Regions from separate parts of the Faecalispora anaeroviscerum genome, predicted to be linked through region 1. Evidence: riboswitches for the same ligand, from Rfam matches in the RefSeq annotation. Region 1 holds a riboswitch; the other holds the start of a gene.
The links. A riboswitch is a leader RNA that binds a small molecule or an ion and turns the genes downstream of it on or off. The one in region 1 is predicted to bind FMN.
Positions count from the first base shown of each region.

Region 1 (6,636 bases):
GAAACCTGAATCGTTGCACGGCTCAGTTCTTCCAAACTGCCATATCCATATGTGCAGCCAATGGATATTAGGCTGTGCCGCGCTGCAATCTCCATATCCTGCCATCGGTCGCCAATCACTACCCAGTTGCCGGAACAGTTCAGGTTGATCAAGTCAAAAATCTGCCATTTGGGTGCAAAGGCGAAATCTTCCGTACAATAAAATGCTGAAAAGTATTGATCCAACCCCCAATATTCACGATGCGCCTGCATATAGCTGTGTTTGCAGTTGCTGAGAAAGATCAAATTGTGCCCCGCGGCTTTCAGCCGCTGCAGAACAGTTAGAGCCTGAGGGTACAGCTTTGCGTTTCCGGCGAGAGTTAGCCGCACCATCTCATCGCCTACGACTTTACTGCAGAAAGCTTTTTCTTGCTCAGTCAAAGCAGGCATGAACTGTGACCACATATCTTTTGCAGAGAATCCTAGCCAACGGCTGATCTCGTGTGCAGACCATTCCCTTTGGAGAGCCAGACCTTTCTTTACAAGTTGTTCATAGGAAAGGCGGAAGGCGGGCGCATAGATGTGAAGGCTTTCGTGCAGAGTTCCGTCATAATCAAAAATTAAGCTTGCCATGCTGCGCTTCGATCTCACGAATCAGGTTGACCATTTCAATAGCGCCCACAGCACAATCAAAGCCCTTGTTGCCTGCCTTGGTGCCTGCTCGTTCTATGGCCTGTTCAATATTTTCGGTAGTCAGCACACCAAACATGACCGGAATATTGCTATGCAGAGATACATGGGCAATCCCCTTGGATACCTCATTGCACACATAGTCGTAGTGTGTTGTGCTGCCCCGGATGACGGCGCCAAGGCAGAGGACGGCATCGTATTTCCCGGTTTTTGCCATTTTAGAGGCGATGAGCGGAATTTCAAACGCCCCGGGAACCCAGGCAATGTCGATAGCATCCTCACTGACCTCATGGCGTTTCAGTCCATCCAGCGCACCGCTTAGCAGCTTGCTTGTAATAAACTCATTGAAACGGGCTGCAACAACACCAACCCGAATATCCCTGGATACGAGTTTTCCTTCAAATGTTTTCATGGTGATACTCTCCTTTATTTGATATCAGTAATTCAAAAGATGTCCCATTTTTTCCTGCTTGGTTTTCAAATAGAACAGGTCATGTGCGCTAGCGTCCATTTGGATCGGAACACGCTCCGCAATTTCCAGCCCAAAATCGGATAGCTGATAGACCTTATCAGGGTTGTTTGTGAGCAGGCGCAGGGTCTTTGCACCAAGGTCACGCAGAATCTGCGCGCCGATGAAATACTCCCGCAGATCTCCCGAAAAACCCAGCGCAAGATTCGCCTCTAACGTATCCATCCCCTGATCCTGAAGCGCATAAGCGCGCAGCTTATTGATCAAGCCGATCCCGCGGCCCTCCTGACGCATATAAAGCAGAATGCCGCGGCCTTCCTTTTCAATCTGCGTCATGGCCGCTGCAAACTGCTGGCCGCAGTCACAGCGCTGAGAACCGAAGGCGTCGCCGGTCAGGCACTCGGAGTGGACCCGGCATAAAAGGTTCCGGCCGTCGCCGATTTCCCCCTTTACCAGCGCCACATGGTGTTCGCCGTTGAGCTTGTTACTGTATCCATAAATCTTGAAATCACCGTATTTGGTAGGGAGGGATGCACAGGTGACCCGCTCCACCAGATTATCATTCCGTTTGCGGTATTCCTGCAGGGCTTTGATGGTAATCATCTTAAGGCCCCATTTTTGCGCCAGCTCCATCAGCTCCGGCGTACGCATCATGGTACCGTCCTCCCGCATGATTTCACAGCACAGGCCGCATTCCTTTAAACCGGCCAGCCGCATCAGATCCACCGTAGCTTCGGTATGCCCGTCGCGTTCCAGAACGCCGTTTTCCCTTGACAGCAGCGGAAACATATGGCCGGGACGACGGAAGTCCTCCGGCTTCGCATTTTCTTCCACGCATTTCATGGCGGTTATGCTACGCTCGGCAGCCGAAATACCTGTGGTGGTACTCACATGGTCGACAGAAACCGTGAACGCAGTTTCATGGTTATCCCTATTATCGCTGACCATTTGAGGAAATTGCAGCTTTTTGCAAAGTGTTTTGCTCATAGGCATACAGATCAGGCCCTTGCCATGCACTGCCATAAAGTTCACATTTTCCGTAGTGGCAAACTGGGCGGCACAAATAAAATCGCCCTCGTTTTCGCGGTCTTCGTCATCGGTAACCAGAATAATTTTGCCCTGCCGAAGCTCTTCCAGAGCCTCTTCAATGGTGCTGTATCCAAACATTTTAATTCCTCCTGTTTTAAAAGCCGTGTTTCGCAAGAAATTCGGCTGAGATCGTTGTCCTGGGTGATTGGGCTTCCATGAGCCGCTCCACGTATTTTCCAATACAGTCGTTTTCCAGATTGACCATGTCGCCAATGTGTTTGCCGGACAGAATGGTCTTTGACGCGGTATGCGGTATAACGGAAACGCTGAAACCATCCTCATGGACTTTCGCCACCGTCAGGCTGATCCCGTCTATTGCAACCGAGCCTTTTTCAATGATGTACTTCAAAATGTTGGGGTCGGCTTTCACAGTATACCAAACGGCGTTATCGTCTTTTGTAATGGCGGAAATTGTTCCGGTGCCGTCGATATGTCCCGAGACAATGTGTCCGCCGAACCTGCCGTTTGCGGGCATTGCGCGTTCCAGATTGACCGGGCTTCCTGTGCGCAAGCTTCCCAGAGAAGAGCGGTTCAGGGTTTCGTGCATCACATCGGCAGTAAAGCCGCTTTGAGAAAAGAAAGTGACGGTAAGGCAGACGCCGTTAACCGCGATGCTGTCCCCAAGGTGAATATTCTCCAGAATCATCCGGGACTGCACCGAGACGGCGGCGGATTTCTGGCCTTTGCGGATGGTCTGGATTCTGCCGATCTCCTCTATGATCCCTGTAAACATCCAAGCACCTCGCTTTCCAATAAAATATCTTCGCCAATCCGCGTGATTGTCGGTTCGCTCAGCCGGAAGGCATCCTTCGGGAAATCGACGCCGAGGCCCGCTACCGGAGTCTTTGCGCTGCCACCAAACAGTTTGGGAGCAATATAAGCCTGAACCCTGCTTACGATTCCGCTTTGCAGGGCAGACCAGTTTAGGGTGCCGCCGCCCTCCAGCAAAACGCTGTCGATTTTTCTTTCGCCCAGCACCCGCATCAGGTAGTTTAAGTCAATGTGACCGTCTTTTTCGGGCAGTACTACAATATCGCAACCTGCTTCCAGATAAGGCCGATGCTTTTCACGGTCCGTTACCGCTGTGGCCAGGAGCGTACCGGCAATTTCTGTCGACGTGACAAGCCTTGCCTGTAACGGCGTTCGCAGGTTGGTATCACATATGATTCGAAGGGGATTTCTGCCGTTTTCCATCCGGCAGGTCAGCAGGGGGTCATCCTCGAGAACAGTGCCAATGCCCACCATGACGGCAGAATATCGGTGCCGGTCTTCATGAACGCGCCGGCGCGCCGCTTCCCCGGTAATCCATTGAGACTTACCCTTATGTGTGGCGATTTTTCCGTCCAAAGTCATGGCGTACTTCATAATCATGTAAGGTGTGCCGTTTTGAATGTAATGAAAAAAACTTTGATTGAGCGCATCGCATTCGTCTTTTAATATGTTTTTCGTCACTTCGATTCCATGGGAACGCAGAATTTCAATCCCTTTCCCCGAAACCTGAGGATTTGGGTCGGATGATCCAATTACTACACGATGAATGCCGCTCTCCAGAATGGCGTCGGTACAGGGCGGCGTTTTTCCGTAATGGCAGCAAGGCTCAAGGGTCACATAGATCGTGGCACCAGCCGGGGATAATCTACAGCTTGCGAGAGCATTACGTTCCGCATGGAGCGCCCCATACCTTTCATGATACCCCTGCCCGATGATCTGACCATCCTTTACAATCACCGCGCCCACCATCGGATTTGGATTTACCCATCCGCAACCTTTTTTTGCAAGCTCGACGGCAAGACTCATATATTTTGAATCCGTCATATCACACCTCCAAAATATAAAAATGCCCTGAACAAAATCGTTCAAGGCATTCCAGTACCGCAGATGTAAACCGGTGCTGATGAAAATAAAAAAGCTCTGGAATAAAAACTATTCCAGAGCAAATTTTCATACACACAGAAACACTGTATCCATTCATCTTCTTTCATCCAGACTATACTGTCGGCTTCGGAGTTTCACCGAATCATGCCTTGCGGCTCGTGGGCTTTACCACCGGTAGGGAATTGCACCCTGCCCTGAAGATATTATTCAATTGTATTCATAATACCATTTGTTCTGTGTTTGTCAAGAGAAAAGCGAAGCACAGCGGTGTTTTCTTTGTTGCAAATAATTAAACCGTAGTTCCATCTGAGAGTTCTTTCTCCTCCTGATGATCCGAAATGCGGTAGCACAGCGTCATCAAGCTGTCGTTCAAATGGACGTTTTCCACTACGGTGTCCGGGTACTTCATTGTAATATCATAATGGCTGAAATTCCAGAAGTTGCGGATGCCGAGGTCATACAGCTGCTCCGCGAGCTTTTCTGCGCCTTCCCGCGGAATACAGAGGATCGCCATGGCCGGCTGCTCCGCATCGCAGAATTCTTTCAAACGGTGCATGTCGGTTACGGAAATACCGTTGATCTCGGTGCCGATTTTAGTCGGCGAGTTATCGAAGATTCCCACCAGCTGAAACCCCTGCGTGGTAAAAGACATATGGAGTGCCAAGGCTTGCCCCAGATTGCCGGCTCCGATCAAAATTGCTTTGTAAGCGTTTCCGAGCCCGAGAATTCCCCCGATTTCCCGCTGCAGCTGATCGACAATGTAGCCATAGCCCTGCTGGCCAAACCCGCCAAAGCAGTTTAAATCCTGGCGGATTTGAGAAGCGGTAAGACCCATTTTTTCAGACAGCTCTTTGGAAGAGATACGGGTCATCCCCATTTTTTTGAGATGCGTTAGAAAGCGGTAATAACGCGGAAGTCGCCGAATCACGGACATGGAAACGTTTTCCCGTTTAGACATTTAGTCCACCTCCAATAATTTTAAATATTCCTTTTATATTAATTGCTCACAAAACAGTGGAAATAAATTTCCAGTTTACCCCCGCCGCAGGCGGGGGTAAATCTTTTTGCCTGTTTTATGGAGATTAGTGTTTAGATAACGAATTGATGAATCATTGTTAAAATAATCAGGTGCAAGGGATAAAACACATAAAAGAACCATTTACCCGCAGAGGAAGTACCGCGCTGCCCGTTATAGCAAAGCAGCAGAGGAACAGCCAGAAGAAGGCCAAACTGAAAGAATCCGCCCCACGGCGGTGCACTGCTAAGCAAAGAATTATTCCAGGCTAAAAAACCGGCAGCGACCGTGGCCGCCCCCGCGAACAGAAGCATCTGCCGTATGGGGTCAAGCCGGTGTTCGGCAAATACGATCGTAAAAATTACCGCAAAAACCGACCAGTCGCCCAAAGAAGCCAACAGCATAAGCAATAGTAACCCAAGCCATCCGACGAGTCGATCTCGCAGTTTGTCCAAAATCCAGACCGAAAGAAGGGCAAACAGTAGCGTGAACAGCACGTTCAGGTGAAGGGGAAGAGTCAGGACGTGCAGGTTTCCTGTCAGAAAGAAGTGATAGGGTATCTGAGAAATCACCGCAAAGACTGCCAGCCTCGCCGCATATCTGGTACGGCTGCGGGTTTGGTAATATCCCTGCGCGATGAAGAAGCACATGATTGGGATTGTGGTTCGCCCGATCGCATGAAGAAACTGGCCGGTTCCGCTGTAGGTTGAGAGGAACAGCCATGCAAAATGATCCGCCAGCATGGCGGCTGCCGCAATCAGCTTCAGGGAATATGCGGATAAACCACAATGAGTGTTCTTTTTCATTTGGCTTGTCTTTCCCTTCTGGTGGGATAAGCCTCTCTGTTCGTGCAGAGAATCTAAAAACAAGTGAAACTTATTATGAAGTAAAACGAAAAGCTTGTCAATGCCTTTCAGAGAATGAAACCCAAGATCGATAATTTTTTATCTTTCAATTAGACGAAATTTAAACGTTTGTATTCCGAATCGGAAAAGCTGTGATTTTCTTACCAGAATAGTATAGTATATTTTATATCAAATGGATACACCTAACGCAGAATCTGGTAAAAAAATATCACGAGATTCCGGTTGCGAGAGACTTTAATATCGTATGAATTTACAAAAAGGAATCGTCCGCTGCAAAACAGTGGGATGGAAGAAGTAAATGATTGAAAAGGGAGAGCGGACAAAGAATTATTCCATCATAATATAAAAAAGTGGGGGATTACTTGCAGAAAGAAGAGCAAGTAATCCATTTTTTGCATCTTATGGTAGGGAAAGGAGCGTTATCATGTCTACCAGAAAAGGAATTGATGTTTACAATGGGACAGGTAAGGTCGACTGGATGCTTGTAAAAGAAGCCGGGTACGATTTTGCCATGATCAAATCCAGTGAAGGGAACACACTGGCAGATCACAGCATGAGTGAAAACTTGACTAAGGCCGCGATGGCCGGTCTGCATACCGGTGTGTACCACTGGACTCACGCCGTTTCAACGGAAGAAGCCGCAAAAGAGGCTGA
Region 1 is NZ_CANOOQ010000001.1:995,592-1,002,227, reverse strand. It holds gene QOS46_RS05015 (HAD family hydrolase) at 1-611, opposite strand, end outside; gene ribH (6,7-dimethyl-8-ribityllumazine synthase) at 592-1,080, opposite strand; gene QOS46_RS05005 (bifunctional 3,4-dihydroxy-2-butanone-4-phosphate synthase/GTP cyclohydrolase II) at 1,105-2,304, opposite strand; gene ribE (riboflavin synthase) at 2,321-2,959, opposite strand; gene ribD (bifunctional diaminohydroxyphosphoribosylaminopyrimidine deaminase/5-amino-6-(5-phosphoribosylamino)uracil reductase RibD) at 2,941-4,041, opposite strand; FMN riboswitch at 4,193-4,307, opposite strand; gene QOS46_RS04990 (redox-sensing transcriptional repressor Rex) at 4,391-5,059, opposite strand; gene QOS46_RS04985 (TraX family protein) at 5,191-5,922, opposite strand; gene QOS46_RS04980 (glycoside hydrolase family 25 protein) at 6,407-6,636, shown strand, end outside.

Region 2 (6,636 bases), 990 kb from region 1:
GTAAGGTATCCGTCGATATTCCGCAGCGACTGCGCCGGATAGCGCAGCAGCATCAGCAGCCGCCCCGCGCAGTAGACCTCAGACTGATAATAGCGCGGCAGAAAAAGGAACTCCCGCTCGCCCAACAGCTGCGGAATCAGCACATGCTCTTCCTTTAATTCGTTGAGAACAGAGGAAACCAGCTCCGGCTCCACGCCCAGCATGCGCGCGGCGGCAGGGATCAGCTTGTCCGCCGGCAGGCAGGTGTGGCCGTTGTTGGTATTGTGCCGCAGCACGTAGTGGAGCCCCGCGCGCAGACGCGAAAAATCGTCCTGCTCCACACTCGTGGATTCCGCGATGAGATCGGCGCGCCCAAAATCAATGTCGATGCCGTCGGCGCACAGCAGAAACGGATCGGTGCGGATCAGCTCAGCGGAGGAAGGACCGTACTGCTTCCAGACTCTCAAAGCCTCTTCCGGTGTGATACCGAACCCGCCGAGGTACAGCATAATTTCGCGGATACCGTAGATACGCTGGAATTCCTGCGCGATTTTTTCCGCCTTGGCACGCGTAAGCCCTTTGATGGACGAAAGACGCTCCGGCTCATTTTCCATCACCTCAAGCGTGTGCTCGCCGAAAGCCTCCACCAGACGCGTCGCCGTGGCCGGGCCGATCCCCTTAATCGCGCCGGAGGACAAATACCGCAGGATGGCATCTGCTGTTTTAGGCGCGAAACGCTCAAATGCTTCCGCCTTAAACTGCTGACCGAAGCTCGGGTGGTGAATCCACGTACCGATCACGCGCAGCTCTTCCCCGCAACCGACCCAAGGGAGGGTGCCGACCACCGTGATCAGCTCCTCCCCTGCTTTCAGCTCCAGGATTTTATACCCGTTATTTTCGTTGCTAAAGACAATTTCTTCCACCGTGCCAGTCAGTTCCAGCAATTGTTTTTCCTGCATATTCCCATCCTCGGCTGTGTTTCCTATTGGTTTCAGTATACCTCTTTTTCTATGTATTTGCAAACTCGCCGCCCAATGTTTCTGGCAGATCTGCCGCCATGCACAGCCGAACGCTCGGGTTCGCAAGGGCAAACGCTTCGCAGATTGCTCTTGTTTCGCTGTCCATCCCGCAGTCCACACAAATTAGCTCTCTGTGCCCGGTATGCCGCAACCAGCGCAGCCGCTCAAGCGCTCCGCGCAGCCGGTATTCCACCCTGCTGTCGTTGCCCGAAACGCACACCAAAACCGTGATTTTTTCTTCCCAGCCCGGGCGGGTCAGCCAGAACAATACAAAACGGCACAGCTCCGTTAGGCCCACCACCGCGAAAAATGCCACCAGAATTCTGCCGATCATATCTTCCATTTGTTATCACCTCATTGCTATGATATGCGAAAAAGGAAAAAATGACAGCAGGCTGAATCGAAAAACATGTCCGAATGCAGGGCTTGCCCCTCGTGCCGGCGCGAGTCTTTCCTGTTTTCTCGTAAGAGAATTTGTTTTTTTCTCTAAAACAAGGCTCGTGCGTAATGTAAAAGAATATGTTTTTCTCTCCGGGGGTTCCCCGTGGAATTCTGCTGGCGCAGGCTTGCCCCTCATGCCGGGGCGGGCACTTCCTTTCGCGACGAGGCGAAAGGAATCAAAGGCTCGCCAAAGGGCACCTTTGGAATCCGTTTGGGGAACGGTTCCGGCGAGTGCTGCCACTAGCCACCAGAAAGGTGCTCCATTGAAAATGCCCACTCTCCGAGCTTGATCTGAAAATAAACTTTGCTGTCCCGTCTGTCGGCGGGCATTTTCAGAGCGCTCTCGTTGGCTCGGAGTTATTAGATGCGGCTTCGCCGCCGCAAGGTGCAAACGTATTTTCCAAACGTAAGAGAATTTGTTTTTCTCTCCGGGGGGGGCCCCGTTAAAATTCTGCTGGCGCAGGGCTTGCCCCTCGTGCCGGGGCGGGCATTTACTTTCTTTACGAAAAGAAAGTAAACAAAGATTCGCCCAAGGCTCCGCCTTCGGAATCCGTTCTGGGGAACGGTTCCGGCGAGTGCTGCCACTAGCCACCAGAAAGGCGCTCCATTGAAAATGCCCACTCTCCGAGCTTCATCTGAAAATATGTCTTACTGTTCCGTCTGTCGGCGGGCATTTTCAAAGCGCTCTCGTTGGCTCGCAGTATTTAGGTGCGGCTTCGCCTCATTTTTAATCGACACATCGGAACTGTAGTTGATCTTCCAATCCATCAGAGCTACCGTAAGGCCTCCCTTCTACGAGCTAACGAGAGCGCTTGGAAAGGGTGCGCCGCCGGACGAAATAAGCAAACGATCTGTTCCCGCAAAGCAAGGCGCGTGCGCACTTTCCATAGAGCGCCTTTACAGTAAGTTTCGTTTGCACTCTCCGAAACCGTTCCCCAGAACGGATTCCGAAGGCGGAGCCTTGGGCGAATCTTTGTTTACTTTCTTTTCGTAAAGAAAGTAAATGCCCGCCCCGGCACGAGGGGCAAGCCCTGTGCCAGCAGAATCTTCCCTTGCGGGAACCGCGATAAAAAAACAGCCTCTCTCGCGAAAGCGAGAGAGGAAAAAGAACGCCCGGCGCGAAGAGCCGCTCTCGTTGGCTCGGGGAGAGCGCTCGGCAAGGGGGCGCCACCGAATGAAACCGACACACTGCCTGTTTCCACAAAACAGGCTCGTGAGCAATGTAAAAAAACTGATCTATCTTTCTATTACGTCCTATAAATGTTATATTTAATAATTATTATACTATAAGTATAATATAAAGCGATAAAAAAGAGGAAAGCACACAGCTTTCCTCTTTTTTGTAAAAATATTGATTACGCCAGAGCCGCTTTCAGCTGCTCTGTTTTATCGGTTTCTTCCCACGCGACACCCAAATCTTCGCGGCCCATATGGCCGTAGGCCGCCAGCGGGCGGTAGATCGGGTGATTGAGGCCAAGTGATTTGATCAGCGCGGTCGGGCGCAGATCAAACACCTTCTGAATTGCGGCTTCCAGCTGGGCGCTGGTATAAGCGGAAGTGCCGAAGGTTTCCACCAAAATGGAGACCGGGCGCGCAACGCCGATCGCATAAGCAAGCTGCACCTCGCATTTTTCCGCAAGGCCGGCGGCGACAATGTTCTTTGCAACATAGCGGGCCGCATACGCTGCGGAACGGTCTACCTTCGTCGGGTCTTTGCCGGAAAATGCGCCGCCGCCGTGACGGCCGAAGCCGCCGTAGGTATCGACAATGATTTTGCGGCCGGTCAGACCGCTGTCGCCGACAGGGCCGCCGACTACAAAGCGGCCGGTGGGGTTAATATAATACTTGGTGTTTTCATCCAGAAGCTCTGCAGAAACAACCGGACGGATCACCTGCTCAAGAATGTCCTTATGGATCTGCTCCTGAGTCACATCGGGATCATGCTGAGTGGAAACAACAACTGCTTCCACGCGGGTAGGCTTACCGTTCTCATACTCCACCGTTACCTGGGTCTTTCCATCCGGGCGCAGATACGGCAGGGCGCCGTCTTTTCGAACAGCAGCCAGACGCTTGGCCAACGAATGGGCCAGATAAATCGGCATGGGCATCAGTGTGGTTGTTTCGTTGCAGGCAAAGCCGAACATAATCCCTTGATCCCCCGCACCAATCAAATCATTCTCATCTGTGGCTCCACCGCGGGCCTCCAGCGACTGATTCACACCCATTGCAATATCCGGCGACTGCATATCAATCGAGGTCAGCACTCCGCAGGAATTGCCGTCAAAGCCATACTGGGGATCATCGTAACCGATTTCACGGATCACCTCGCGGGCAATCGCGGGAATATCCACATAGCATTCGGTAGAGATTTCACCCATTACATGCACCAGGCCGGTGGTTGCCGTTACCTCGCAGGCCACGTGAGCCTTGTCGTCCTGAGCCAGAATAGCGTCCAGCACTGCGTCTGCGATCTGGTCGCAGACTTTATCGGGATGTCCCTCTGTCACCGATTCGGATGTAAAGAAAAATTTTGACATAATAAGCCTCCTATCGACTATAAAAAAATCCACCGTTTGGGAAAGCCAAACGGTGGAAAGCAACCTCATCTGCCGGCTTTATCCGCAGGATTTAGCACCTTTCGCACATTGCGCAGGTTGCCGGACATCACAGGGCCTGTTCCCTCCGTCACTCTTGATAAGGAATTATTCTGTTGTAAGTTGCGGTAAAATATGCTCGCGAGGTTATTATAACATATTTTATAAGAAATACAAAATAAAAGTCGAAAAAATAACTACTAAACCGGATGAATCATTTCGCGATTTTTTTGAACAAAAGGTTGTAGAGATTTGAACAAAACTGCTGCAATCGCACTGTTGAGAGAAGCCTTGAGCAGATTAAACGGAATAATCGCCGGCAGGATCAGCGCATCCAGTGCTGCCTTCGGCATGCCGAAGAAATGAACGGTAAAGATGTAGTTCATCGGTATCATCAGGGCTGTCATCGCGAGTGTGCCAAGCACCATACCGACCACAGCATCCGCAAACTTATGCTTTCTCTTGTAAAACTCACCTACCAGAAAAATCAAAGCACCAGAAGCTAAAAGGTGCATTACCAGACCGACCCACCCATTGCCGCCAAAGAAAAGCGACTGAACGATGGAAACCACAAAAAGCACCAGAAGCGCCGGGCCTGAGCCAAACAGAAGTGCCGCGATCATAATAGGGGCATCCGCCATGTCGTACACCAAAAACGGTGCCGCAGGAATAAGGGGAATGCGGACGAAAGCGATCAGCACCACGGAAATCGCTGCCAATACGGCAAGCTGCGTCATCTGAATAATGCTCTTTTGGGTCATGGATTTATTCATTGCTATTTTCTCTCCTTTTTTCGCTGTCAACGAAAAAAAGTCCCGCAGAAATTCTGCGGGACAAAACAGACGCAAACGCGCAAGTTCTTCTTCCATCCGGACTATACCGTCGGCTTTGGAATCTCACCAAAATCAGCACATGCTCGCGGGCTAACGGCTAACGCCGCATTACCGCCGGTGGGGAATTACACCCCGCCCCGAAGACAGCTTATTTAATTTGTTGTTTTATTATATTCCTTTGATATTTATTTGTCAACAGGAAAGTAATAAAAAGAAGAATCAAGACTGATTTTGTCAAAAAGCCCCCGACCAAATGGCCGGGGGCGATCAGATAAATAAAAATCAGCAATCAGGCAGTTGTAACGCCAGTAACAACACCGGAGCCAACGGTACGGCCACCCTCACGGATAGCGAAGCGCAGACCCTCTTCAATTGCGATAGGGGTAATCAGCTCAACATCCATAACAACGTTATCGCCAGGCATGCACATCTCGGTGCCCTCGGGCAGAGAGATAACGCCGGTAACGTCAGTTGTTCTGAAATAGAACTGGGGACGATAGTTGTTGAAGAACGGAGTATGACGGCCGCCTTCTTCTTTGCTCAGGATGTAAACCTGGCCCTTAAACTTGGTATGCGGATGAATGCTACCGGGCTTTGCCAGAACCTGGCCGCGCTCGATTTCATTTCTCTGAATACCACGCAGCAGAACGCCTACGTTATCGCCGGCCTCAGCGTAATCCAGAATTTTTCTGAACATTTCGATACCGGTAACAACAACCTTGCGGCGCTCTTCGGTCAGACCGACAATCTCGATTTCCTCAGAGGTCTTCAGCTGGCCACGCTCTACTCTACCGGTAGCAACTGTGCCGCGGCCGGTAATGGTGAACACGTCTTCAACAGGCATCAGGAAGGGGAGGTTCGCCTTGCGCTCGGGAGTGGGGATAAAGCTGTCAACTGCATCCATCAGCTCGAGAATGCACTTGTACTCGGGAGCATTGATATCTTTGGAGGTGGATTCCAACGCCTGCAGAGCAGAACCGCGGATGATCGGGGTATCGTCGCCCGGGAACTCATACTCGTTGAGCAGATCGCGAATTTCCATTTCAACCAGATCCAGCAGCTCAGGATCGTCCACCTGGTCAGCCTTGTTCATGAACACTACGATATAAGGCACGCCTACCTGACGGGACAGCAGAATGTGCTCTCTGGTCTGGGGCATAGGGCCGTCCGCAGCGGAAACAACCAGAATTGCGCCGTCCATCTGAGCAGCGCCGGTGATCATGTTCTTCACATAGTCGGCATGGCCGGGGCAGTCAACGTGAGCATAGTGACGATTAGCAGTCTGATACTCAACATGAGAAGTGTTGATCGTGATACCGCGGGCTCTCTCTTCAGGGGCCTTATCGATGTTCGCGTAATCAACAAAATCGGAAGTGCCAGCCAGGTTCAAAACCTTGGTGATAGCGGCGGTCAATGTGGTTTTACCGTGGTCAACGTGACCAATGGTACCAATGTTTACGTGCGGTTTGTTTCTTTCAAACTTTGCCTTTGCCATTGGAATTCCTCCTTTTATTTTACAATAATTAATTTCATTCAAAAGCTACGCCTATTCTAACAAGTTGGGTGTGAAAAATCAAGCCCTTTGCGCCTGTTAGTCGTTCTTTTTGGTACGGTCGGAAATGATGCCTTCCGATACGGATTTCGGCACTTCAGAGTAGTGCGCGGGTTCCATAACATACTGGCCGCGGCCCTGTGTTTTAGAGCGCATGTCGGTTGCATAACCGAACATTTCAGACAGCGGAACCTCAGCATTAATCTGCTGCGCACCGG
Region 2 is NZ_CANOOQ010000001.1:5,093-11,728, reverse strand. It holds gene recD2 (SF1B family DNA helicase RecD2) at 1-938, opposite strand, end outside; gene QOS46_RS00045 (hypothetical protein) at 988-1,341, opposite strand; gene QOS46_RS00040 (hypothetical protein) at 1,543-1,683, shown strand; gene metK (methionine adenosyltransferase) at 2,795-3,976, opposite strand; SAM riboswitch class I at 4,039-4,140, opposite strand; gene QOS46_RS00030 (ECF transporter S component) at 4,234-4,806, opposite strand; FMN riboswitch at 4,887-5,015, opposite strand; gene tuf (elongation factor Tu) at 5,156-6,361, opposite strand; gene fusA (elongation factor G) at 6,458-6,636, opposite strand, start outside.
Region 2: another riboswitch for FMN. It lies ahead of QOS46_RS00030 (ECF transporter S component); the one in region 1 lies ahead of ribD (bifunctional diaminohydroxyphosphoribosylaminopyrimidine deaminase/5-amino-6-(5-phosphoribosylamino)uracil reductase RibD).